Regions from separate parts of the Ramlibacter sp. JJN2-2R genome, predicted to be linked through region 2. Evidence: predicted binding sites of a transcription regulator. Region 2 holds the regulator's gene; the other holds the start of a gene.
The links. The regulator FNR, encoded in region 2, switches genes on or off when oxygen is low (the NO sensors DNR and NnrR bind a similar motif). The targets are predictions, from matches to a motif close to TTGATNNNNATCAA.

Region 1: the regulator FNR is predicted to act here: its motif matches at 5,192-5,205, upstream of oxc (oxalyl-CoA decarboxylase).

Annotation. Positions count from the first base shown of each region.
Region 1 is NZ_CM173226.1:871,635-882,571, reverse strand. Features, by position in the region: gene AC3ANR_RS04350 (acetate--CoA ligase family protein) at 1-2,049, opposite strand, end outside; gene frc (formyl-CoA transferase) at 2,109-3,356, opposite strand; gene oxc (oxalyl-CoA decarboxylase) at 3,397-5,127, opposite strand; gene AC3ANR_RS04335 (Crp/Fnr family transcriptional regulator) at 5,298-5,921, shown strand; gene oxlT (oxalate/formate MFS antiporter) at 5,934-7,262, opposite strand; gene AC3ANR_RS04325 (HAD family hydrolase) at 7,722-7,997, opposite strand; gene AC3ANR_RS04320 (LysR family transcriptional regulator) at 8,110-9,063, shown strand; gene AC3ANR_RS04315 (methionyl-tRNA formyltransferase) at 9,041-9,973, opposite strand; gene AC3ANR_RS04310 (ABC transporter permease/substrate-binding protein) at 10,049-10,937, shown strand, end outside.
Region 2 is NZ_CM173226.1:1,424,335-1,435,271, reverse strand. Features, by position in the region: gene AC3ANR_RS07060 (DUF3131 domain-containing protein) at 1-1,246, opposite strand, end outside; gene AC3ANR_RS07055 (glycosyltransferase) at 1,281-3,110, opposite strand; gene AC3ANR_RS07050 (ATP-binding protein) at 3,122-3,553, opposite strand; gene AC3ANR_RS07045 (STAS domain-containing protein) at 3,564-3,905, opposite strand; gene AC3ANR_RS07040 (hypothetical protein) at 3,963-4,883, opposite strand; gene AC3ANR_RS07035 (glycoside hydrolase family 16 protein) at 4,883-5,755, opposite strand; gene AC3ANR_RS07030 (PP2C family protein-serine/threonine phosphatase) at 5,822-7,006, opposite strand; gene AC3ANR_RS07025 (Hpt domain-containing protein) at 7,012-7,359, opposite strand; gene AC3ANR_RS07020 (DUF3606 domain-containing protein) at 7,511-7,723, shown strand; gene AC3ANR_RS07015 (hemerythrin domain-containing protein) at 7,725-8,327, opposite strand; gene fnr (fumarate/nitrate reduction transcriptional regulator Fnr) at 8,341-9,090, opposite strand; gene AC3ANR_RS07005 (response regulator) at 9,150-9,527, opposite strand; gene AC3ANR_RS07000 (ABC transporter permease) at 9,683-10,891, opposite strand; gene AC3ANR_RS06995 (ABC transporter ATP-binding protein) at 10,893-10,937, opposite strand, start outside.

The DNA.
Region 1 (10,937 bases), 550 kb from region 2:
CTCGTACAGGTACTGCGCGGCCTCCTCGACCTCGACGTCGCCGGCGAGCGAGGCGACCACCGGCTTGACCTTGCCCTTGGCCTTCATCTCCTCGACCACCTCGACCATGTTCCTGGCGAACACCATCGGCGGGGTGACGATGGTGTGCCAGTAGCCCAGGATCAGCGCATGGATGCGGTCGTCCTCCAGGCCCAGGCGCACCGTGTTCATGTAGGTGATGGGCGGCTCGCCGCCGGTGATGTCCACCGGGTTGCCGGCCGCGCCGAACGGCGGGATGAACTTGCGGAACGCCGCGTCCAGGTCGGCCGGCATGGGCTTGAGCAGCTTCAGGCCGTTGTCGACGCAGGCATCCGACAGCAGCACGCCCGAGCCGCCCGCGCCGGTGATGATCACCACGTTCTCCCCCTTCGGGGTGGGCAGGATCGGCACGCCGCGCGCGAAGTCCAGCATCTGGCGCAGGCTCCTGGCGCGGATCACGCCCGACTGGCGCAGCACGTCGTCATAGATCTTGTCGGTGCCGGCCACGGCGCCCGTGTGCGAGCTGGCGGCCGCCGCGCCCATCTCGGTGCGCCCGGCCTTGAGCATGATGACCGGCTTCTTCTTGGAGACGCGCTTGGCCACTTCGGCGAACGCGCGGCCGTCCTTGAGGTCCTCGGCGTGCTGGGCGATCACCTTGGTGTTGTCGTCCTGCTCGAAGAACAGCAGCAGGTCGTCCTCGTCGATGTCCGACTTGTTGCCCAGGCCGACGATGGCCGACACGCCCATCTTGGCCGAGCGCGAGTAGCCGATGATGGCCATGCCGATGCCGCCGGACTGCGACGACAGGGCCGTGGAGCCCTTGTAGTCGTAGGCCGTGCAGAACGTCGCGCACAGGTTCGAGGGCGTGTAGTAGAAGCCGTAGATGTTCGGCCCCATCAGGCGGATGTTGTACTCGCGCCCGATGCGCTGCAGCTCCTCCTGGCCTTCGACGTTGCCGGTCTCGCCGAAGCCCGAAGGGATCAGGATGGCGCCGGCGATCTTCTTCTCGCCGCACTCCTTCAGGGCGCCGGCCACCAGCTTGGCGGGAATGGCGAACACGGCCGTGTCGATCTCGCCCGGGATGTCCTTGACGCTCTTGAAGGCCTTGAGGCCCATGATCTCGGCCTCCTTCGGGTGGATCGGGTAGATCGTGCCCTTGTAGCCGCCGTTGATCAGGTTCTTCATCACCGAGTTGCCGATCTTGCCGGCCTCGTTGGACGCGCCGATCACCGCCACCGCCTTGGGCCGCATGATGCGGTTCATCGAGGTGACGACGTCCTTCTCGTCGGGGCGGTAGCGCGGCGCCTTCTGCGCGAAGTTCACCACGATGCGCACGTCGGCGGCGATGGCGCCTTCCTCGCTGGCGAACACCGGGTTCAGGTCCATCTCGGCGATCTCGGGGAAGTCGGAGACCAGCTGGGACACGCGAACGATGGTGTCCTGCAGCGCCTCGCGGTGCACCGGTTTGCCGCCGCGCACGCCCCGGAGCATCTCGGCGGCCTGGATCGAGTCGAGCATCGAGGCGGCGTCCTCGCGCGTGGCCGGGGCCAGGCGGAAGGTGACGTCCTTGAGCACCTCCACCAGCACGCCGCCCATGCCGAAGGCGACCAGCTTGCCGAAGCTGTCGTCGGTCATCGCGCCGACGATCACCTCCTGGCCGCCCTTGATCATCTGCTGCACCTGCACGCCCACGATCTTGGCGTCGGCCTTGTACTTCTTCGCATTGGCGATGATCTGCTCGTAGGCGCTGGTGGCCTCGTCGGCGTTCCTGACGCCCACGATCACGCCCCCGGCCTCGGTCTTGTGCAGGATGTCCGGCGAGACGATCTTCATCACGACCGGGAAGCCCATCGAGGCGGCCATCTTCGACGCGTCGGCGGCGCTGGAGGCCACGCCCTCCTTGGGCACGTTGATGCCGTAGGCATCGCACACGAGCTTGCCCTCCGGCGCGGTGAGCGCGTCGCGCCCTTCCTTCTTGACCGCGTCGAGGATCTGGCGGACCTTGGCCTTGTCGCCCTGGAAGTTGCCCATGTCTGTCTCCTTGGAAAAAGTATGCTCCACAAGCGGGGCGCGGCCCCGCGCCATGACCCTCAGACGACCTTGGTCTCGCGCAGCTCGGCGATCTGGTCGCGGGTGTAGCCCAGCTGGGCCAGGATCTCGTCGGTGTGCTCGCCCAGCAGCGGCGAGCGGGTGACTTCGGTGACGCTGTCGGACAGCTTGATCGGGTTGCCCACGCTCAGGTACTTGCCGCGCTTGGGATGGTCCACCTCCACGATCGTGCCCGTCTCGCGCAGCGACTGCTCGGCGGCGATCTCCTTCATCGACAGGATCGGCCCGCACGGGATGTCGTACTTGTTCAGGATGTCCATGGCCTCGAACTTGGTCTTGGTCATGGTCCACTCCTCGATGCGCGAGAAGATGGTCTTCAGGTGCGGCAGCCGCGCCTTGGGCGTGGCGTAGTTCGGGTCGGTGATCCAGCCTTCCTCGCCGATCACCTTGCAGATGGCCCCCCACACCGGCGCCTGCGTGATGAAGTAGATGTACGCGTTGGGGTCGTGCTGCCAGCCCTTGCACTTCAGGATCCAGCCCGGCTGGCCGCCGCCCGAGGCATTGCCCGCCCGCGGCACCGCGTCGCCGAACTCGGTGTCCGGGTACTGCGGGTACTCCTGCAGCACGCCGGTGCGGTCCAGCCGCTGCTGGTCGCGCAGCTTCACGCGGCACAGGTTCAGCACCGCGTCCTGCATCGCCGCCAGCACGCGCTGGCCGCGGCCGGTGGTGTTGCGCTGGTACAGCGCCGTCACGATGCCCAGCGCCAGGTGCAGCCCGGTGCCCGAGTCGCCGATCTGCGCGCCGGTCACCAGCGGCGGGCCGTCGTCGAAGCCGGTGGTGGAGGCCGCCCCGCCGGCGCACTGCGCCACGTTCTCGTACACCTTGCAGTCCTCGTACGGGCCGGGGCCGAAGCCCTTGACCGAGGCGACGATCATGCGCGGGTTGATCTGCTGGATGCGCTCCCAGGAAAAGCCCATGCGGTCCAGCGCGCCGGGAGCGAAGTTCTCCACCAGCACGTCGCACTGCTTGATCAGCTCCACCAGCACCTCCTTGCCCTTGGCACTCTTGGTGTCCAGGGTGATGGAGCGCTTGTTGTGGTTCAGCATCGTGAAGTACAGGCTGTCCACGCCCTCGATGTCGCGCAGCTGCCCGCGCGTGGCGTCGCCTTCGCCCGCCTTCTCGACCTTGATCACGTCGGCGCCGAACCAGGCCAGCAGCTGCGTGCAGGTGGGGCCCGATTGGACGTGGGTGAAGTCGAGGATCTTGACGCCTTCCAGTGCTTTGCTCATTGCTTGCTCTTTCGTTGAACTCTTGGCCCGCCGGTGCGGATCAGGCGGCCTTCTTCTTGGCCGCGCTCGGGTTGAGGCTGGTGATGCGGCCGCTCTCGGTGCCGGCGGTCTCGTCGATGATGGCGTTGATCAGCGTCGGGCGGCCCGAGGTGATGGCCTCGTCCAGGGCACGGCCCAGCTCCGCCGGCGTGGTGGCGCGCACGCCGACGCCGCCGAACGCCTGCATCATCATCTCGTAGCGCGCGTCCTTGACGAACACCGTGGGCGCGACGTCGCCGCCGCGCGGGTTGACGTCGGTGCCCTTGTAGACGCCGTTGTTGTTGAACACGACCACGCACACCGGCAGGTTGTAGCGGCAGATCGTCTCGACCTCCATGCCGCTGAAGCCGAAGGCGCTGTCGCCCTCGATCGCGATGACCGGCTTGCCGGTGGTGACCGCGGCGGCGATGGAGTAGCCCATGCCGATGCCCATGATGCCCCACGTGCCGGCATCCAGGCGCCGACGCGGCTCGTACATGTCGACGATGCTGCGCGCGAAGTCCAGCGTGTTGGCGCCCTCGTTGACGACCATCGCGTCGGGACGCGCCTTGACCGCCTCGCGGATGACGTTGAGCGCGCTGTGGAAGTTCATCGGCGAAGGATCCTTCGCCAGCGTCTCGGCCATCTTGGTCAGGTTCTTGTCCTTGCGGTCGGCGATGGCGCCGGTCCACTCCGCCGCCGGCTTGGCCCAGCCGGCGCGCACGGCGCCGAGCATCGCGGACATGCACGAGCCGATGTCGCCCACCACCGGCGCGGCGATCGCCACGTTGCTGTCGGCCTCGACCGGCGAGATGTCGACCTGGATGAACTTCTGCTTGCCGGCGTCCTTGGACGAGGCGCCGCCCCAGGTCTTGCCCTTGCCGTGCGACAGCAGCCAGTTCAGGCGCGCGCCCACCAGCATCACGACGTCGGCCTCGGCCAGCACGTAGGAGCGGGCGGCCGACGCGGACTGCGGGTGCGTGTCGGGCAGCAGGCCTTTGGCCATCGACATCGGCAGGTACGGGATGCCGGTCTTTTCGATGAACTCGCGGATCTCGTTGTCGGCGCGGGCGTACGCCGCGCCCTTGCCCAGCAGCACCAGCGGGCGCTTGGCGGCCTTGAGCACGTCGATGGCGCGCGCGACCGACTCGGGCGCGGGGATCTGGCGCGGCGCCGGATCGACCACCTTGATCAGCGACTGGCGGCCGGCCTGCGCGGGCAGCGACTGCGTGAACAGCTTGGCGGGCAGGTCCAGGTACACGCCGCCGGGCCGGCCGGAGACGGCGGTGCGGATGGCGCGCGCGATGCCCACGCCGATGTCCTCGGCGTGCAGCACGCGGTAGGCCGCCTTGCACAGCGGCTTGGCGATCGCGAGCTGGTCCATCTCCTCGTAGTCGCCCTGCTGCAGGTCGACGATCTCGCGCTCGCTGGAGCCGCTGATCAGGATCATCGGGAAGCAGTTGGTGGTGGCGTTGGCCAGCGCGGTCAGGCCGTTGAGGAAGCCGGGCGCGGACACCGTCAGGCAGATGCCGGGCTTTTGCGTGAGGAAGCCGGCGGCGGCGGCCGCATTGCCCGCGTTCTGCTCGTGGCGGAACGAGATCACGCGCAGGCCCTCGGCCTGCGCCATTCGCGTGAGGTCCGTGATCGGGATGCCCGGCAACGTGTAGATCGTGTCGATGTCGTTGAGCTTCAGGGCCTCGATCAGGAGGTGGAAGGAATCAATGGTGTCCTGGGACTGCGCGTCGGTGCTCATGGAGTCTCCTCGAAATCGGTGAACTGTCGCGGTCTATGATAGGAATCCGTCTCGAAAGAAGCTCTTGATCGCGGTCAACTTTTGCCCCACTCCAGGCGCGCGCGGCCCCCTCGCGGTTGCGCATTCTTGACCGCGGTCAAGCGCGTGCGCCGGCTCGCGATCACCCCTGCATGAACAACCCCACTCCCGTCTCGATCGAAGAGCATCCCGAGCGCAACGTCATCCGCGTGCAGCTGGCCCACAACGTGTTGCTCAAGGGCATGACGGCCGGGCAGATGATGGAGCTGGAGCCGCAGCTGTCCATCATGGACTGCAGCAAGGGCTACTGGCTGCTGCACCAGGGCGTGCACGAGATGGAGCAGTACTTCATCCTCGACGGCGTGCTCAAGCGGGTGGTCGCCAACCCGGCGGGCAAGCAGATGATCCTGCGCTTTGCCGCCGAGGGCGAGATGGAGACCAGCTATGCCGCGTGGCGGCTGGGCACGCCGGCGCCGTACAGCATCGTCTGCGTGACCCGGGCGCGGGTGGCCAAGCTGCCGCTGCGCGACTGGGTGGCGTACATCGAGCGCAATCCGGCCCTGAAGCAGGCCTTCGAGTACTCGGTGATGCACCACATGAGCGACATCATGGCGCACACCATCACGCTGCACCTGCTGGATGCGCCGGGCCGCGTGCAGCGCTTCATGCGCAAGCACGCGGACCTGGCCGAACGGTTGCCGAAGAAGGAACTGGCGACCTACCTGAACCTGTCGGCCGAGACGCTCAGCCGCCTGAAGCAGCGCGGCAAGATCTGAGCGGCCGCCCGCTCAGGCGGCGCCGGCCTCGCGCGCCGCGCGATCCATCTGGGCCTTGCGCATCGGCCGTAGCACGAACCACGCCATCAGCGCCGCGATCGCATTGAGCGCCGACGCGGCCAGGAACACCGAGTGCCAGCCGCCGGTGGCTGCCGCCAGCACGCTGGACAGCGGCACCAGCAGCGAGGCCGTCCCCTTGGCCGTGTACAGCAGCCCCGCATTGGCGGCCGCGTACCTGGAGCCGAAGGTGTCCGCGCAGGTCGAGGGGAACAGGCTGTAGATCTCGCCCCAGGCGAAGAACACCAGGCCGGTGAGCACCACGAACATGATCGGATCCTGGCCGAACTTGAACAGCGCCAGGATGCCCACCGCCTCGAGCCCGAAGGCGATCAGCATCGTGAGCTCGCGGCCGATCTGGTCGGACACCCAGCCGAAGAACGGCCGCGTCACCCCGTTGAGCACGCGGTCGATGGCCAGCGCGAAGGTCAGCGCCGGCAGCGTCATGCCCACCAGGGACACCGGTACGTCGGCGATCCTGAAGTCCTTGGCGATCGGCGCCAGCTGCGCAACGGCCATCAGTCCGCCGGCGCCCACCATGACGAACATCGCGTACATGACCCAGAACACCGGCGTGCGCACGATCTCGCCCGGGCCATAGTCCTTGCGCGACTGCTGCAGCTTGGCCTCGGTGGCGCCGACGATCTTGCGCGCCTCCGGCGCCCGGGTGAGCAGCCATGCGAGCGCGAACACGATCAGTCCCTGCCCGATGCCGAAGTAGAGGAACGCGGCCTCGTAGCCGTGCGACTTGATGAAGGCCGAGATCGGCACGATGGTCAGCGCCGAGCCGGCGCCGAAGCCCGCGGCGGTGAGGCCCGCCGCCAGGCCGCGTCGGTCGGGGAACCACTTGAGCGCGTTGCCCACGCAGGTGCCATAGACGGCGCCCGCGCCGATGCCGCCCACGGCTGCGCCGATGTACAGCAAGGTGAGCGTGTTCGCATAGGCATTGATCACCCAGCCGATCCCGCACAGCAGGCCGCCGACCAGCACGACCACGCGCGGTCCGAAGCGATCGACCATGTAGCCCTCGATGGGCACCAGCCAGGTCTCGGTGAGGACGAAGATGGAAAACGCCACCTGGATCGCGGCCTTGGTCCAGCCGTGCGCCTCCGCGATCGGGTTGACGAACAGCGTCCAGCCGTACTGCAGGTTGGCGATCATCGCCATGCAGACGATGCCGATGAACAGCTGGCCCCAACGGTAGCTGCTGCGATGCCCGGCCGCCGCTGCGACCGGCTCACCGCCGGCCCCGAATACACCCGGGGCCTCGACGGAATTGCTCATGCGTTGTGTCTCCTTGGCGCTGTGAACTTCTCCGGCTCGACCTGCCTTACCGGATGCGGCCATTGATTCTGGGCGTCGCCCTCGGGCGCATTTCTTGACCGCGGTCACGAATTCGGGTTTGCACTAGCAACGCCGGGGGGACGAAACTCTGCATTGCGCTGGCCTGGGTGCGATCAGAAGCGACAAACGCGCGATGAATGAGGGAAGAGGACAAACCCTAAAATCGCGGCAGTCGCAGATTTTTTTGACTCGGAGTTCACACATGTCCCACACCACAACCGCCAGCTGGCCCGCCTCGGGGACGGACCGGCTGTCCGCGCTCGTCAAGGAACTGTTCTTTGCCACCCCGCTCGGCCTGTTGATCCAAGCCCTGCGAAAGTGATGGCGCGGCGGCTTCGTGTCGCCCCCATGCAAGAAAGCCGGCGCGAGCCGGCTTTTTTGTGGGCGCAACGAGGCGGCTCAGCAGCCGGCGCGGCCCTTCATCACGCCTTCGCAGCGCGACTTGGCGGTCTCGATCGCGTCGACCAGGAAGTCGGCGTCGTAGGCGCGCAGCAGGTGCGGATGCTCGCGCTCCACGTAGGTGCGCACGCCGGCCTTGCCCTGCGGCAGGCCCGCGAAGGTCGCGCGGTCCCAGTGCCAGGCGAGCCCCAGCTCCTCGAAGGCGCTGTTGTAGGCCTGCCTCAGGATCTCCGGTTCATGGCGCGTGCCGCTCACCGACTCGACAGCTTCCATCATTTGCGAACTCCTTTGCCGTTGCTGTGGGTTGGAGGCAATCTACGCCGCGAGCTGCATAAAGAACAATGAAAGTATTTGATCGATTCGAGAAGGGATCGGTTATGGTTCGCCCATGCGCAATGCCACGCTCCGCCAGCTCAAGGTGTTCGAGTCCGTCGCCCGCCACCTGAGCTTTTCGCGCGCGGCGGAGGAGCTGCACCTCACGCAGCCGGCCGTCTCGGCGCAGGTGCGCACGCTCGAGGGCCATGCCGGCATCGCGCTGTTCGAGCAGCTGGGCAAGAAGGTCTACCTCACGGCGGCGGGCCGGCAGATGCTGGCCAGCAGCCGCGCGATCCTGGAGCGCGTGCAGGAAGCCGAGGACGCGCTCGCCGCGTTCAAGGGCGTGCAGGGCGGCCGCCTGAACGTCAGCGTCATCAGCGCCGGCGACTACTTCTTCCCCAAGCTGCTGGTCGAGTTCGCCGCCCGCCACGCCGGCATCACGCTCAACTTCGTGGTCTGCAACCGCGAGGAGCTGCTGGAGCAACTGGCGGCCAACGCCACCGACCTGGCGGTGATGGTGCGCCCGCCGGCAGACGCCGACATGGTGGCCGAGCCGTTCGCGCCCCACCCCTATGTCGTCATCGCCGCCCCCAGCCATCCGCTGGCGGCGCAGCGCCGCATCCCGCTGCGGCGCCTGTTCGGCGAGCCGTTCATCGTGCGCGAGCGCGGCTCGGACACCTGGAACTCGATGGAGGACGCGTTCGGCGACGACGTCGCCAACCTGAACGTGGTGATGCAGATCAAGAGCACCGAGACCATCAAGCAGGCCGTGGTCGCGGGCATGGGCCTGAGCTTCCTGTCCGCGCACACCCTCAGCCGCGAGCTGCACGCGCGCGAGCTGGCCATCCTGGACGTGCGCGGCCTGCCGCTGATGCTCAACTGGTACGTGGTGCACCGGCGCGGCAAGCACCTGCCGCCGGTGGCGCAGGCCTTCAAGTCGTTCCTGCTCACCGAGGGCGCCGCCTCGGTGGAACGCGCGCTGGCGGGCAGCCCGCGCGCCGGCCTCAGGAAGCAGCGCGCGGGGTGACCTGCAGGCCGGCGCTGGCCGCGAACTCGGCCGCCGCCATCTTCGCGCCGCCTTCGGGCCGCACGCGCTGCACCTCGATGCGCCCGCCGTGCGCATTCAGCACGATCGCCTGGCGCGTGATGGCGGCCACCGTCCCGGGCGGGCCGCCGACTTCGCCGTGGGTGGCGGTGGGCAGCTTGCGGCAGTCGTACAGCCGCACCTTGGTGCCGCCCAGCATCGTCCAGGCGCCGGGCGAGGGATTGCAGGCGCGGATCAGGTTGTAGATCACGTCCACGTGCAGGCCCCAGTGGACCTGCGCGCTGTCGTCCTGCAGCCAGCCCTCGTAGGAGGCGCCGGCGTGCTCCTGCGCGAGATCGGCCGCCTGCCCCGCCGCCACGATGTCCGCGGCCTTGAGCAGCGCCTCGATCCCCATCGGGAACAGCTTGTTGAAGTACAGCTCGCCGAGCGTCTCGTCGGGGCCGATGTCGCACACCTGTTGCAGCACCACCGGCCCCTCGTCCAGGCCGTCGGTGGGCCGGAAGATGGTCAGGCCCGTGCGCTGCGCGCCGCTGGCGATCGCCCAGCTGATGGCCGACGGCCCCCGGTGGCGCGGAAGCAGCGAAGGGTGGTACTGGATGGCGCCGAGCGGCGCGATCTCCAGCAGCGACGCGGGGGCGAACTGCAGCACGTAAGCCATGACCACCAGTTCGGGCCGGGCGGCCCGCATGGCGTCGTGCGCCTCGGGGCTGCGCAGGCTGGGGAACTGGTGCACCCGCACGCCGTGGACCTCGGCCGCCTCGTGGAGCGGATCGGGCTTGCCCTTGGACTTGGCGGGACTGCAGAAGACGGCGGAGACGACGTGGCCCCGGGCCAGGAAGGCCTCGAGTGCGGCGCGGCCGAACTCGTTCTGGCCCATGATGACGATACGCATGGGGGCCGATGCTAACAATGGCCGGCCCGCGCCGGCCAGGTGCGTTGCCTCCAGGCGTCAGGCACACTCCCTCGCATGCGACAGGCGGGCTCCAGGCGGACACGCGGCGCGGGCCCGGCCGGCCGGCTGGCCGCGGCGTGGCTGGCGGCCGCCGTCCTGTTCCTCGCCGGCGCCGTCCACGCGGCCCCGGTGGCCGTGGGCTCCAAGCGCTTCACCGAGAGCTACGTGCTGGGCGAGATCACGCGCCAGGCCCTGGAGCGGGCCGGCGTCGCCGCGGTGCACCGGCAGGGCCTGGGCAACACCACCGTGCTGGAGCAGGCGCTCGCCAGCGGCAGCATCGACGTCTATCCGGAATACACCGGCACCATCGTGCGCGAGCTCCTGCACCGCGACGAGGCGGCTCCTTCGCTGGAGCAGCTCAATGCCTGGTTGCGGCCCAAGGGGCTGAAGGCGGCCGTTCCGCTGGGCTTCAACAACAGCTACGCGCTGGCCATGCGCGAGGACCAGGCGCGGCAGCTGGGGATCACCACCCTGTCCGACCTGGCCCGCACGCGCGCGCCCTTGCGGCTGGGCCTCTCGCACGAATTCCTGCAGCGCGCCGACGGCTGGAGCGCGCTGCAGCGCGCGTACGGACTGCCGCAGCCGCCCGGCAAGGGCCTGGACCACGGGCTGGCCTACCAGGCGCTGGCGCAGGGCCAGATCGACGTGGTGGACGCGTACACCACCGACGCCCAGATCGCGCGGCAGCGGCTGCGCGTGCTGCAGGACGACAAGTCGTTCTTCCCGCGCTACGACGCGGTGCTGCTGATGCGCGCGTCTGTGGACGAGCGGCCGCTGGCCGCGGCCCTGTCGCACCGCATCGACGAGGCGGCGATGCAGGCCATGAACGCGCAGGTGGAGATCGACGGCCAGTCGTTCGAGGCGGTGGCCCGCGCGTTCCTCGCGGGCCCGGCCCGTCCGGCGG
Region 2 (10,937 bases):
TGGGCTGGCCGTCCGTTTCGTAGCGGCCGGCATACCAGCCGCCGGCCTCGTTCAGGTCCGCCACGGCGGCGACCAGCTGCTGCGTGTACGGGGTGCGCAGCAGCGCATGCCAGGCGAACGCGGCCTTGGTCGACAGCGTGCGCAGCTGCGGCACCGGCTCGCCCTTGTCGGTGACGGCCGCCCACGGCTGCCCCGCGGTCCACACGGTGTTGTAGACGAAGTACGGGGCGCGGTCGACGTGGTCCTCGCTCACGGCCGTGAGCACGCCGGTGCGGCGGTGCCGCTCCTCCTGCGCGCGGTACACGCGCCAGGCCATCTCGCGGCCGGTGCGGGTCCAGCCGAATTCCAGCCCCTGCAGCACCCAGGGCTCGCTCAGCACGTGGTCCTGCGCGCCCCACTCGCGCGGATCGCGGTCGTCCGCGGGCACGCGGATGCCCTCGACGTCCACCAGGCGCAGGTGCGCCAGCGGGTCGGCGGCCCGGTCCACGTCCAGTCCCATCAGCGCGAGCGTGCGCGCGGCGTACTGCTCGTAGCCCAGGCGCCCTTCCTGCACCACCTGCGGCGCGCCGCCGGCGCCCGCCTCCATGCCCCACAGCTGGCCGTCGCGCACGAGCTGCGCGGTGTTCCAGCGCGCGATCACGCGCCGCGCCGCCTCGGTGTGCCGCGGGTGGTGCCAGGCGACGATGTTCAGCGGCACCAGCAGCCGGCCCACGTCGATCGCCGACCAGCCGATGCCGCCGGGCGCGGGCCGGTTGGCGTAGTCGGTCATCTGCAGCGTGCGCACGTCGTACGACTTGTTGGGCAGCGCGTCGGCGTACAGCGGCAGCCGGCCGAGCGAGGCGAGCGCGCGCGCCATGCGGTCGTCGAACGCCTTCTCGTCCACCAGCCCGAGCTGCCGCGCGGACAGCAGGGCCAGCAGGTAGGACGCCGAGTCCCACAGCGTCGCGCCGGAAAAGCCCTGCACCGCCGGCGGCAGGCCCGTGGCCGCCTCGGTGTTGCGCTCGAAGTACGACCAGGCGGTGCGCGCCCACTGCTGCTCCTGCGCCGTCAGCGCCCGCGGTCCCGGCAGCGCCGGCAGGTCCGCGCTGGGCGCGAGCGGGGTGCGCGCCGCGGCGGCCGGCCGCGACTTGTCGATCAGTTCCCTGCCGGTCTCGCGCTCGATCCACCAGACCGCGCCGAAGGCGATGACGATGGCGGCGATCCACACGATGGAGCTGCGCGCCTTGACCCAGTTGCTGTCTTGCATGTGCCTGTCGTACTTCGTTGTCGTTGTTCCGTGCTCACGCCGGCTGCGCCTGCGGGGCGCCGGACTCCTCGGGCGGCTTCCACAGCGCCGCGCGCACCAGCGGCAGCATCGCGAACACGTTGTTCAGCCCCCACGCCACGTTGACGACGAGGTTGGGCAGCTCGCCCTGCGCGCCCTGGCCGAAGACGCGCCACGCGGCGTAACCCAGGCCCGCCAGCGTGAGCACGATGACCGCCAGCTGCGGGTACACCAGGTGCAGGAAGTTGCCCTCCTGCCGCTCCTTGGGCGTGACGTGGAACTTGATCTTCTCGCCGCGCAGCACCGTCCACAGCGCGCGGAAGTTGACGGGGAAGAACGACAGGTAGGAGGCCTTGCCGTCCCAGCTGTTGACGCCCCACGTGCCCACCATGAAGGCCAGCTCGGTCAGCAGGATGAACGGCAGGGCATGCAGGTAGAAGGCCGCCGAGTACGAGGCCAGCGGCGCGATGCCGGTGAACAGATAGAGGATCGGCGCGGCCAGGAAGACGATGTTCCACAGGCAGCCGAGGTAGGACCAGAAGGTGGTCAGGTACATCAGCCGCTGGGGCATCCGCATGCCGCCTTGCAGCAGCGGGTTGTCGCGCAGCGCGATGTCCAGCGTGCCGCCGGCGTACTTGAAGCGCTGGATCATCCAGGTCAGCAGGTCCTGCGGCGACAGCATCCTGGACTCCACCTGCGGGTGCAGCACCGACTTCCAGCGCCGGTCGGGGTCGTTGTGCAGCACGATCGAGGTGTAGATGTCCTCGGACACATGGAACTTGTAGGGCGTCAGCTCCTGCTCCAGCGCCGCCTGCGTGCGCATCGCGGTGCCCAGGTCGCGCCGCAGTTCCTCGTCCGGCACGTCGCGCTCGAAGCGGCTGACCTCGCGGTCGACGCTGAGCGCGAAGCTGCGCAGCGCCGCCTGCATCACCGCCTCGCGCCGGTGCACCGAGCCGGCGCCGCAGCAGAACGCCGCGTGGCACCAGTTGCGCCGGCGCAGGATCACGTCATAGAACATCTGCGGGTCGTTGACGAACGGATCGCGCCCCAGGTGCACGCGTCCCACGAGCCGCTCGATCCCGCGCCCGAGCGCGCGGCCGGCGCCGCCGAGGCGGCGGCCCAGCCACTGCGGCAGCGGCGTGCCCTCGGGGAGGTCGTAGAACCACTGCGGCGTCTGCACCCACGCCACGTCGGGGTCGCGGAAGTAGCCCAGCGTGTGGGCGAGGAAGGTCGGGAACAGCCGCGTGTCGGCATCACAGATCACGATGAAGTCGCCGCTGGTGAGCTCCATCGCGTTGCGCAGGTTGCCCGCCTTGAAGCCGACATTGTTGCCGCGGGTGATGTAGCGGACGCCCTCCTCCTCGGCCACCTGCCGCATGGAGGCGCGGCGGCCGTCGTCGAGCACGTGCACGCGCAGGTCGACCGGGTGCGGGTACTGCAGCCGCCTGGCGTCGCGGATCGACAGCCGCACCAGTTCCTCGTCCTCGTTGTAGGTGGTGATGAAGACGTCCACGGCGACCGGCCGCCGTGCCCACTCGCCGCTGTCGGCGGTGCACTCGCCCACGGTGCGCGGGGGCGGCTGCTGCGGCACGTCGCGCGTGCGCCAGAGGTTGAACGTGAACAGCACCAGGCCGATGTAGGCCAGCGTCTCGGCCACCGCCAGCGGGATCGCGAACCACAGCGCCTCCGGGTTGAGCGACGAGGTCCAGCGCCAGCGGATGTAGTTGGCGCCCAGCACCAGGGCGATGATCACGAGGAACTGCCACAGCAGCTCGCGCGCGGGCGAGGCCGGCAGCGGCGCGGGCGGACGGCGGTCCTCGAAGCGGTCGAAGTAGAAGGAAGGCAAGGGATCTTTCGTCACAGCCGCCGCACCAGGTGCAGGCGGTTCACGCCGTCGCGGCTGCCGTAGCGCACCTCGTGGAAGGCGGACTTGATGAGGGCCAGGCCCATGCCGCCCTCGGGCAGGCCGGCCAGGTCCGTGGGATCGAACTGGAAAGTGGTGGCGGCGTCGGCTTCCTCCAGGCGGCCCGGCGGGATGGGCCGGCCGCGGTCCCAGAGGTCGACCTCCAGCGCGCCCGGGCGCTCCAGCATGCGCAGGCGCACGCGGGGGTCGGCCGCGTCCGGCGCGTACCCATGCTCGGCGATGTTGGTCAGCGCCTCGGCCAGCGCCAGCTCGATCGCGTCGCGCTCGCCCTCGTCCAGCCAGTCGGGCAGCGCCTGCCGCACGCGCTGCGTGGCATCGGCCACCGCGTCGAGGCGGGCGGGAGCGACGAATTCGAGTTCGCGCATCGGCGGCGTGTCAGGCGCCCAGGCGGGCGAGCGCCGCGGCGCGGTCGGCGTCGATGGTGAACACCTTGTCCATCCGCGTGAGCCTGAACAGGCTCAGCACCCCGCCGCGGGCGCCGCACACCGCCATCGCGCCCTGGCTGCCCAGGGCCTTGAGGATGGAGACCAGGGCGCCCAGGCCGCTGGAGTCGAGGAAATCCACGCCGCTCAGGTCCAGCACCAGCCGGCGCTCGCCGCTGTCGACCAGCTGGACGACCTCCTGCTTGAAGGTGGGGGCGACGGCGGCGTCGAGCCGCCGGACGCGGGGAGCGACGACCGGCACGGCGCCGTCGCGGTGGACTTCGATCAAGGGCATGGTGTCTCCTGGCGGCCGGTGCCGCTCAGCGCCGCCATCCTAGGCGATCCGGGACCGTCACCATGCCGTTCCCCAGCTGACCGAGACGCTGCCGCTGCGAAACCGGCCTTCGCCCGCGCCGCGCGCGCGGCCCGGCCAGCGGTTGCCCGAGTAGTTGGCGTACTGGAGCGTCAGGCCGGTGGGCCCGGGGTCGGTCCAGCCGAAGCCATAGACGTAGTCCGGGTCCCAGGGCTGCTGGCGCGAGCGGTCCGGCCAGGCGAAGGCGGCGGCGTGCGCGAACCAGCCCTCCGGCCGCGTGTAGCGGCAGCCCAGCGCCAGCGACACCTTGCCGCTGCCCAGGCCGCCCTCGACGCGGGTGAAGCGCGGCACCAGGTTGGCGTCGGCATGGCACAGCGCGGCATCGCCGTCGCCGGCCAGCAGCCAAGGCCGCCAGGCCGGCGGCAGCTCGATGCGGTAGCTGGCGGTCCACTGGCCCTGGTCGGCGTTCCAGCGCTGCTCGCCGCGCCGCGCGTCGGGGCGCCAGCGGGTGCCGGTGTAGTTGGCATAGAAGACCGCCCAGTGGCCGGCCTGCCCGTCGTCGTAGCCGAGGGCGTAGGTGAAGTCCGGGTCCCAGGAGCGCTGCCGGGCGGCGTCGAGGTAGCCGAACGCCGTGCCCTGCACGAACCAGCCGTCCTGCCAGGGCCGCCAGCGCAGCAGCGCCTGCACGGTCGGCGACCCCGGGCGGGTGCCCTGCGTGGCGGCGCCCGCCGCGGCGGCGCCGCGCAGCGGCAGGTCGAGCGTCAGGCGCAGGGTGAACGATGCGTCCGGCGCGCGCGCCTCGGCCGGCTGGTTGGGCCCGGCCGGCGTGTACGCCGGATCGACCTGCGCCGGCGGTTCGATGAACGTGCCGCCGCGCTGCTGCACGGGCGGGGCGGCGGCGGCCTGCGCCAGCGCGAGCGCCGGCGCGAGCAGGGACGAAGCGGCGAGCCACCGGCGCATCAGCGGCCCCACCGCATCGGTGCCCTGGCGGGCTGCGGCGCCGGCGTCGTCGGCGGCGCGTCGGCACGGGCCGCATCGGCGCCGCCCGCGGCAGCGGCAGGCGTCGGCACCGGCTCCACCGCGTCGTTGCCGCCCGGCAGCCAGCGCCAGATCCGCACCGAGGCGATGTCGAACGAGGCCGGCAGCCGCGCCTCGTCGATCGGGCCGCCCCAGGAGCCGCCCAGGGCCAGGTTGATGCGCAGCGTCATCGGCTGGCGCAGCGGATCGACGCCGCCGGCCAGCCGCGCCTCGTCGGGATCGAAACTGAACCAGGGCTGGCCATCGAGCAGCACGCGCACGGCGGTGGGCGTCCATTCCAGCGTGTGCGTGTGCCAGCTGCCCTCGAAGCCCGGCACGACGCGGCTGTCGTTGCGGTGCCGCCGCGTGCGCGGCTCGCGCCCCCAGTGCACGCCGGCGAACACGGTGTCGGGATGCTTGCCGACGGCCTCGAAGATGTCGATCTCGCCATACACGCCCTCGCCTTCGTGCACCAGCCAGATCGCCGGCCAGGCGCCCGCCCCGGAAGGGGTGCGCGCGACCACCTCGATGCGGCCGTACTGCATGGGCTGGCGCGCCACCAGCGAGGCGGACGTGTACTGCGCGGTGCGGCGAGACAGCCGCCAGTCGCGGCTGCCGGCGCGCCACTGCGCGTTGGGCACCTCCTCGCGCCGCGCCTGCAGCCGCAGCGCGCCGCCCTCGACCGACAGGTTGCGCTCGGTGTAGTACTGGTCCTCGCGGTTGCGCACGAAGCCGCTCTCCAGCCGCCACCACGCCGCGTCCGGACCGCGCCCGGCGGCGAAGCGCTCGTCGTGCGCGAGCTGCCAGTCAGCCATGGCCGCACCGTGGGCGAACAGCATCGCCACCGCGCCGGCCTGCAGCCATCGCCCTGCCCGCATGCCTCAACCCGCCTCCACCACCAGCAGCGTGACGTCGTCGTCGAAGGCGCCGGACCGCCAGCCATGCAGGGCCTCGGCCAGCGCGCGGCAGGAGTCCGCCGCCGCGGTCGAGCGATGCGCCGCCAGCAGCTCGTGCAGCCGCTGCTCGCCGAACGCCGCCCCGTCCGCGCGCCGGCAGTCCGGCACGCCGTCGGAATACAGCACGAGCCGGCTGCCCGGCGCCAGCGGCACGGTGCACGCCTCCCAGCCCGGGTCGGGCAGGATGCCGACCGGCACGCTGCCTTCGCCGAACGCGGTGAACTCGCGCGCGCCCGGCGCGGCGTGCAGCGCCGGCGGATGACCGGCCTGCACCAGCGCGGCCATGCCGGCGACGCGATCGACCAGGCCGAAGGCCAGCGTGAGGTACAGGTCGCTCACGTTGGTGCGCAGGAAATGGTCGTTGAAGCGCCGCAGGATCGCCACCGCGGCCTCGCCCAGCGGCGCGTCGGGCCGGATCGACCGCGCCACCTGCTGCGACGCCGAGCGCAGCTGGTGCTGGGCGGCCACGCCTGCCATCGCCGCCGCCACCCCGTGGCCGGACACGTCGGCCAGGTAGAAGGCGAGCAGGCGCTCGCCGAGCGGGAAATAGTCGTACAGGTCGCCGCCGACGTAGCTGGACGCCTCGAACCAGCCCTCGCAATGCAGGCGGCCGAACGCCTGCGCCGGCGGCAGCTGCGAGCGCTGCAGCGTGCGGGCCAGTTCGAGGTCGCGGCTCAACTGGCCGTAGGCGCGGCTGAGCTCGTCGTTGCGCGCCGCCAGCCCGGCCTCCAGCGCCAGCACCCGTTCGGCGGCGTGCAGCCGGGCGCCGAGTTCCGCCGGCCGCAGCGGCTTGGCCAGGAAGTCGTCGACCCCGGCCTCCATCGCCACCTGCAGTGCCTGGTGGTCGGCGGAGGCGGTGAGCATGATGCAGTAGACGTAGTGCTCGCCGGGCCGCGCGCGGATGGCGCGGCACAGCGCGAGGCCGTCCATGCGGGGCATGTGGCGGTCGGTGACCACCAGGTTGAAGCCCCCCTGCGCCAGCTGCTCCAGCGCCTCGGCGCCGTCGGCGGCCTGCGCCACCTCGTAGCCGCGCGACTCGAGGAAAGCGGCCAGCAGACCCAGCAGCAGCGGGTCGTCGTCGACGAGGAGGGCCCGGATCGCCTGCGCCACCGCCTTCAGTCCTGCGGTGCCGCGGCGAGCAGCGCGCGCAGCGCGAGCCCGGCGCCCTCGAAGTCCGAGGCGGTGCGGGCGGGCCGCTCCATCGCTTGCTCCAGTTCCTGCTCCATCGCGCGGGCGCGCTCGCCCAGCGCGTCCAGCCCGAACGTGCCGGCCGATCCGGCCAGCGTGTGCACCGCGCGATGCAGTTCCTCCAGCGCCGCTCCGTCGGCGGGCGCGGCGCGGCAGGCGGCCAGGCGGGCCTGCACGTCGGCCAGCCGCGCCGGCAGCTGCGCCCGCCAGTCGCGGCGCAGGGCGGCGTAGCGTTCCTCGAACGAGAGCGGGGCGGCGGACGGCGCGGGGCTCATGGCGGCGAAGGTACCACGCGGCCTGCGCCCGGCCGGGCACGGCGGGGGATCGCAGCGGCGATCAACCTCGTCCTACAGCCCCGGCGGCCGAGCCTGCCTAGCATCCGTGCCAGCCACCCATCCACCCACACCATCACCTGGAGAGCCAGCCATGTCGGGCAGCAACGGGACATCGAGCGGCCGCAAGGACGAACGCATCGACGTGACCTGGGACTACGCGGTCTGCGCGTGGGCCCGGCACTTCAACACCAGCGAGAAGCAGGTCAAGGAAGCCGTCGCCGCCGTCGGGGACCGGGCCGACAGCGTGCGCGCGCACCTGGAAAGCAGGCGCCAGTCGCGCAGCGAGCGGCCGTCCGGCCGCTGAATCAGGCCGCCTGGCGCTCCAGCGCGGGGCCCACGCCCACGGGCGCCGGCGCGCTCAGCACGATGCGCGTGAACAGCCGGTCGTAGCTCGGATCGCGCACGTCGGTGGTGAGCGGGTCGCGCCCGGCCGCGAACTCGGCGTCCAGTTCGGCCCAGTCCTGCGGCCCCAGCGATGCCTGCGCGGCGGGCAGCAGCAGCGTCTCCTCGGCGCGCATGTGGCCCAGGTAGAACTCCACGTAGGCGCCCAGCGCCGCGGCGAAGGCCGCGCGCCGCGGCTCGCCGAGCAGCTCCCAGCCGAGCAGCAGGTGCTGCAGCTCGCGCACCCGCCCTTCCCCCTGCATGTGGTCGGCCTCGAGCTTCTGGATCACCGGCATCAGGTCGGGCCGGGCGCGGGCGATCTTGGGGAACAGCAGGTTCGACTCGCTCGGGTGGTGCAGCCGCTCGGGGAATTCGTCGATGTAGAACAGCATCGCGCGCATCACGTCGAAGAAGCGGCCGGGCGCGTCGCCCGGGCCCCGATCGAGCATCATGCCCAGCGACCGCAGCACCGCGGCCACGGCACCGTGTTCGTCGCGCAGGACCTGCAGGGCGGAGTGGGTGGTCATCCTGGCCTCGCTTTCAGTGCACGCGCGTTTCGAGCGCGCGGGTCAGCCCCGGCAGGTCGAGGATGCGGATGTGGCGCTTGTCCACTTCCAGCAGGCGCTGCTGCTGGAAGGCCGAGAAGGTGCGGCTGACGGTCTCGAGCTTCATGCCCAGGTAGCTGCCGATCTCGGCGCGCGTCATGCGCAGGTGGAACTCGCTGGGCGAGTAGCCGCGCGCCTTCATGCGCTGCGAGATGTTGATCAGGAACGCGGCCAGGCGCTCCTCGGCGTTCATGCTGCCCAGCAGGACCATCAGGCTGTGCTCGCGCACGATCTCGCGGCTCATCAGGCGGCCCATGACCATCTGCAGGTTGGTGCTGCCCACCGACAGCTCGGCCAGCTGCGAATACGGGATCGAGCAGATCTCGGCGTCCTCGAGCGCCGTGGCGCTGCTGGCGTGGCGGCCCTGCGCCAGGCCGTCCAGGCCCATCAGCTCGCCGGCCATGTGGAACCCGCTGACCTGCTCGCGGCCGTCGGCCAGCGTCAGGCTGGACTTGAACGTGCCGCTGCGCACCGCATAGATGTTGTGGAACCCCTCGCCCTCGCGGTACAGCGTCTGTCCGGCCTTGACCTTGCGGCGGCCGAACATCAGGCCGTCCAGCCGCTCCACCTCGTTGCCCGTGAGGCCGCACGGGAGGCACAGGTCCTTCAGGTGGCAGCTCGAGCACAGCGTGGTCAGCGTCGTCGGCGCCGGGGCGCGGGTGTCGCGCACGGGGATGAACTTCATCGGCGCGGGGCGGGCTGCTTCGAGGGTCGCGGTGTTGTTCATTGTTGGTCCTTGGGAAATCAGTGCACGGGACGGGCCGAGACGTCGGCCACGGCGGCGGCGAGCTGGTCGAACTCGCTGCTCTTGTCGAGGAAACGGTCGGCGCCCTCGCCCAGGTACCGCTTGCGGTAGGCGGGCGCCGAGTTGTTGGAGAAGACGACGAAGGCGATGCCGGGCTCGGCCTGGCGCACCGCGCGCAGGACCTGCAGGCCGGTGCCGCCCTCGAGCTGCACGTCCAGGACGACGACGTCCGGCCGGGCGGCCAGGATGCCGTCGATGGATCCCTGCGGCGTCTCGGCCTGGCCGACGATGTCCATCTCGCGCACCGACAGCAGCTGGGCGACCCGCTCGCGGATGGCGGCGGAGTCGTCGGCGAGGAACACTCTCACGTGATGCATGGCGCTGGGCATGGGATGGACTTTGCCCGGCGTCGCCGCCGTCCGACATCGGCGGGCTCCGAACCGCGGCTCGGAGTGCTCCGGAAAACGGCCGGGCGGACCGCCGAGGCGGCCTAGGACGATTCCTAGGCCGCACGTGCCTCGGGGAGGCCCCGTCACTCGTGGCGCAGGGCCTCGATGGGATCCATGCGGGCGGCGCGACGGGCGGGGAAGTAGCCGAACACGACCCCGATCGCGGCCGAGAAGGCAAAGGCCAGCAGCACGATCGAGGGATCGAACACCAGCGGCACGTGCATCAGCCGGGCCAGCAGCACGGACGCGCCGATCGCCAGCGCGATGCCGAGCACCCCGCCCACCGACGACAGCACCACCGCCTCGATCAGGAACTGCAGCAGCACCTCGCGCTCCAGCGCGCCGATGGCCAGCCGCACGCCGATCTCGCGCGTGCGCTCGGTCACGCTCACCAGCATGATGTTCATGATGCCGATGCCGCCCACCAGCAGGCTGACGGCGGCCACGGCCCCCAGCAGCATGGTCATCACCTTGGTCGTGCCCGACAGCGTCTCGGCGATCTGGCGCGTGTCAAGGATGTTGAAGTTGTCCTCGTCCGCGTCGCTCAGCTTGCGGCGCTCGCGCAGCAGCTGCCGGATGGCCTGCTTGACCTGGTCGGCGTCGGCGCCGTCGCGCACCGATACCAGCAGCGTGCCCACGTTCTGGTTGCCGGTCAGGCGCCGCTGCACCGTGTGCAGCGGCAGCACCACCAGGTCGTCCTGGTCCTGGCCCATGCCGGCCTGCCCCTTGGCGGCCAGCACGCCGATCACCTGGCAGGAGAACTGCTTGACGCGCAGCTGCTGGCCCAGCGGGTCGGTGCCGCCGAACAGCTGCCGGCGCACCGTCTCGCCGATCAGGCACACGGCCGCGCCGCTGCGCACCTCCGGCTCGGTGAACAGCCGCCCCGCGGCGACCTTGCGGTTGTTGGTCTCGAAGTAGTCGAGCGTGGAGCCGGTGACCGAGGTGGACCAGTTGCGCCCGGCGTAGACGGCGGTGACGCCGCTGCCCTGCGAGGGGGCCACGGCGCGGATGCCGCCCACCTGGGTGGCAAGGGCCTGGGCGTCCGCCTCCTTGAACGGCGCGGCGCCGGCCTGGTCGCTGCCGGGGCCGAGCCGCTGGCCGGGGCGGACCATCAGCAGGTTGCTGCCCAGGCTGGAGATCTGGTTGGACACCGAGAGCGTGGCGCCGTTGCCCAGCGTCACCATCGTGATCACGGCCGCCACGCCGATCACGATGCCCAGCACCGTGAGGAACGAGCGCATCAGGTTGCGCCGGATCTCGCGCAGCGACAGCAGGAAGGTGTTCCACCACATCTCAGGCCGCCTCCGCCGCGCCGGCGGCCTTGCGGGGCGTGCGCTC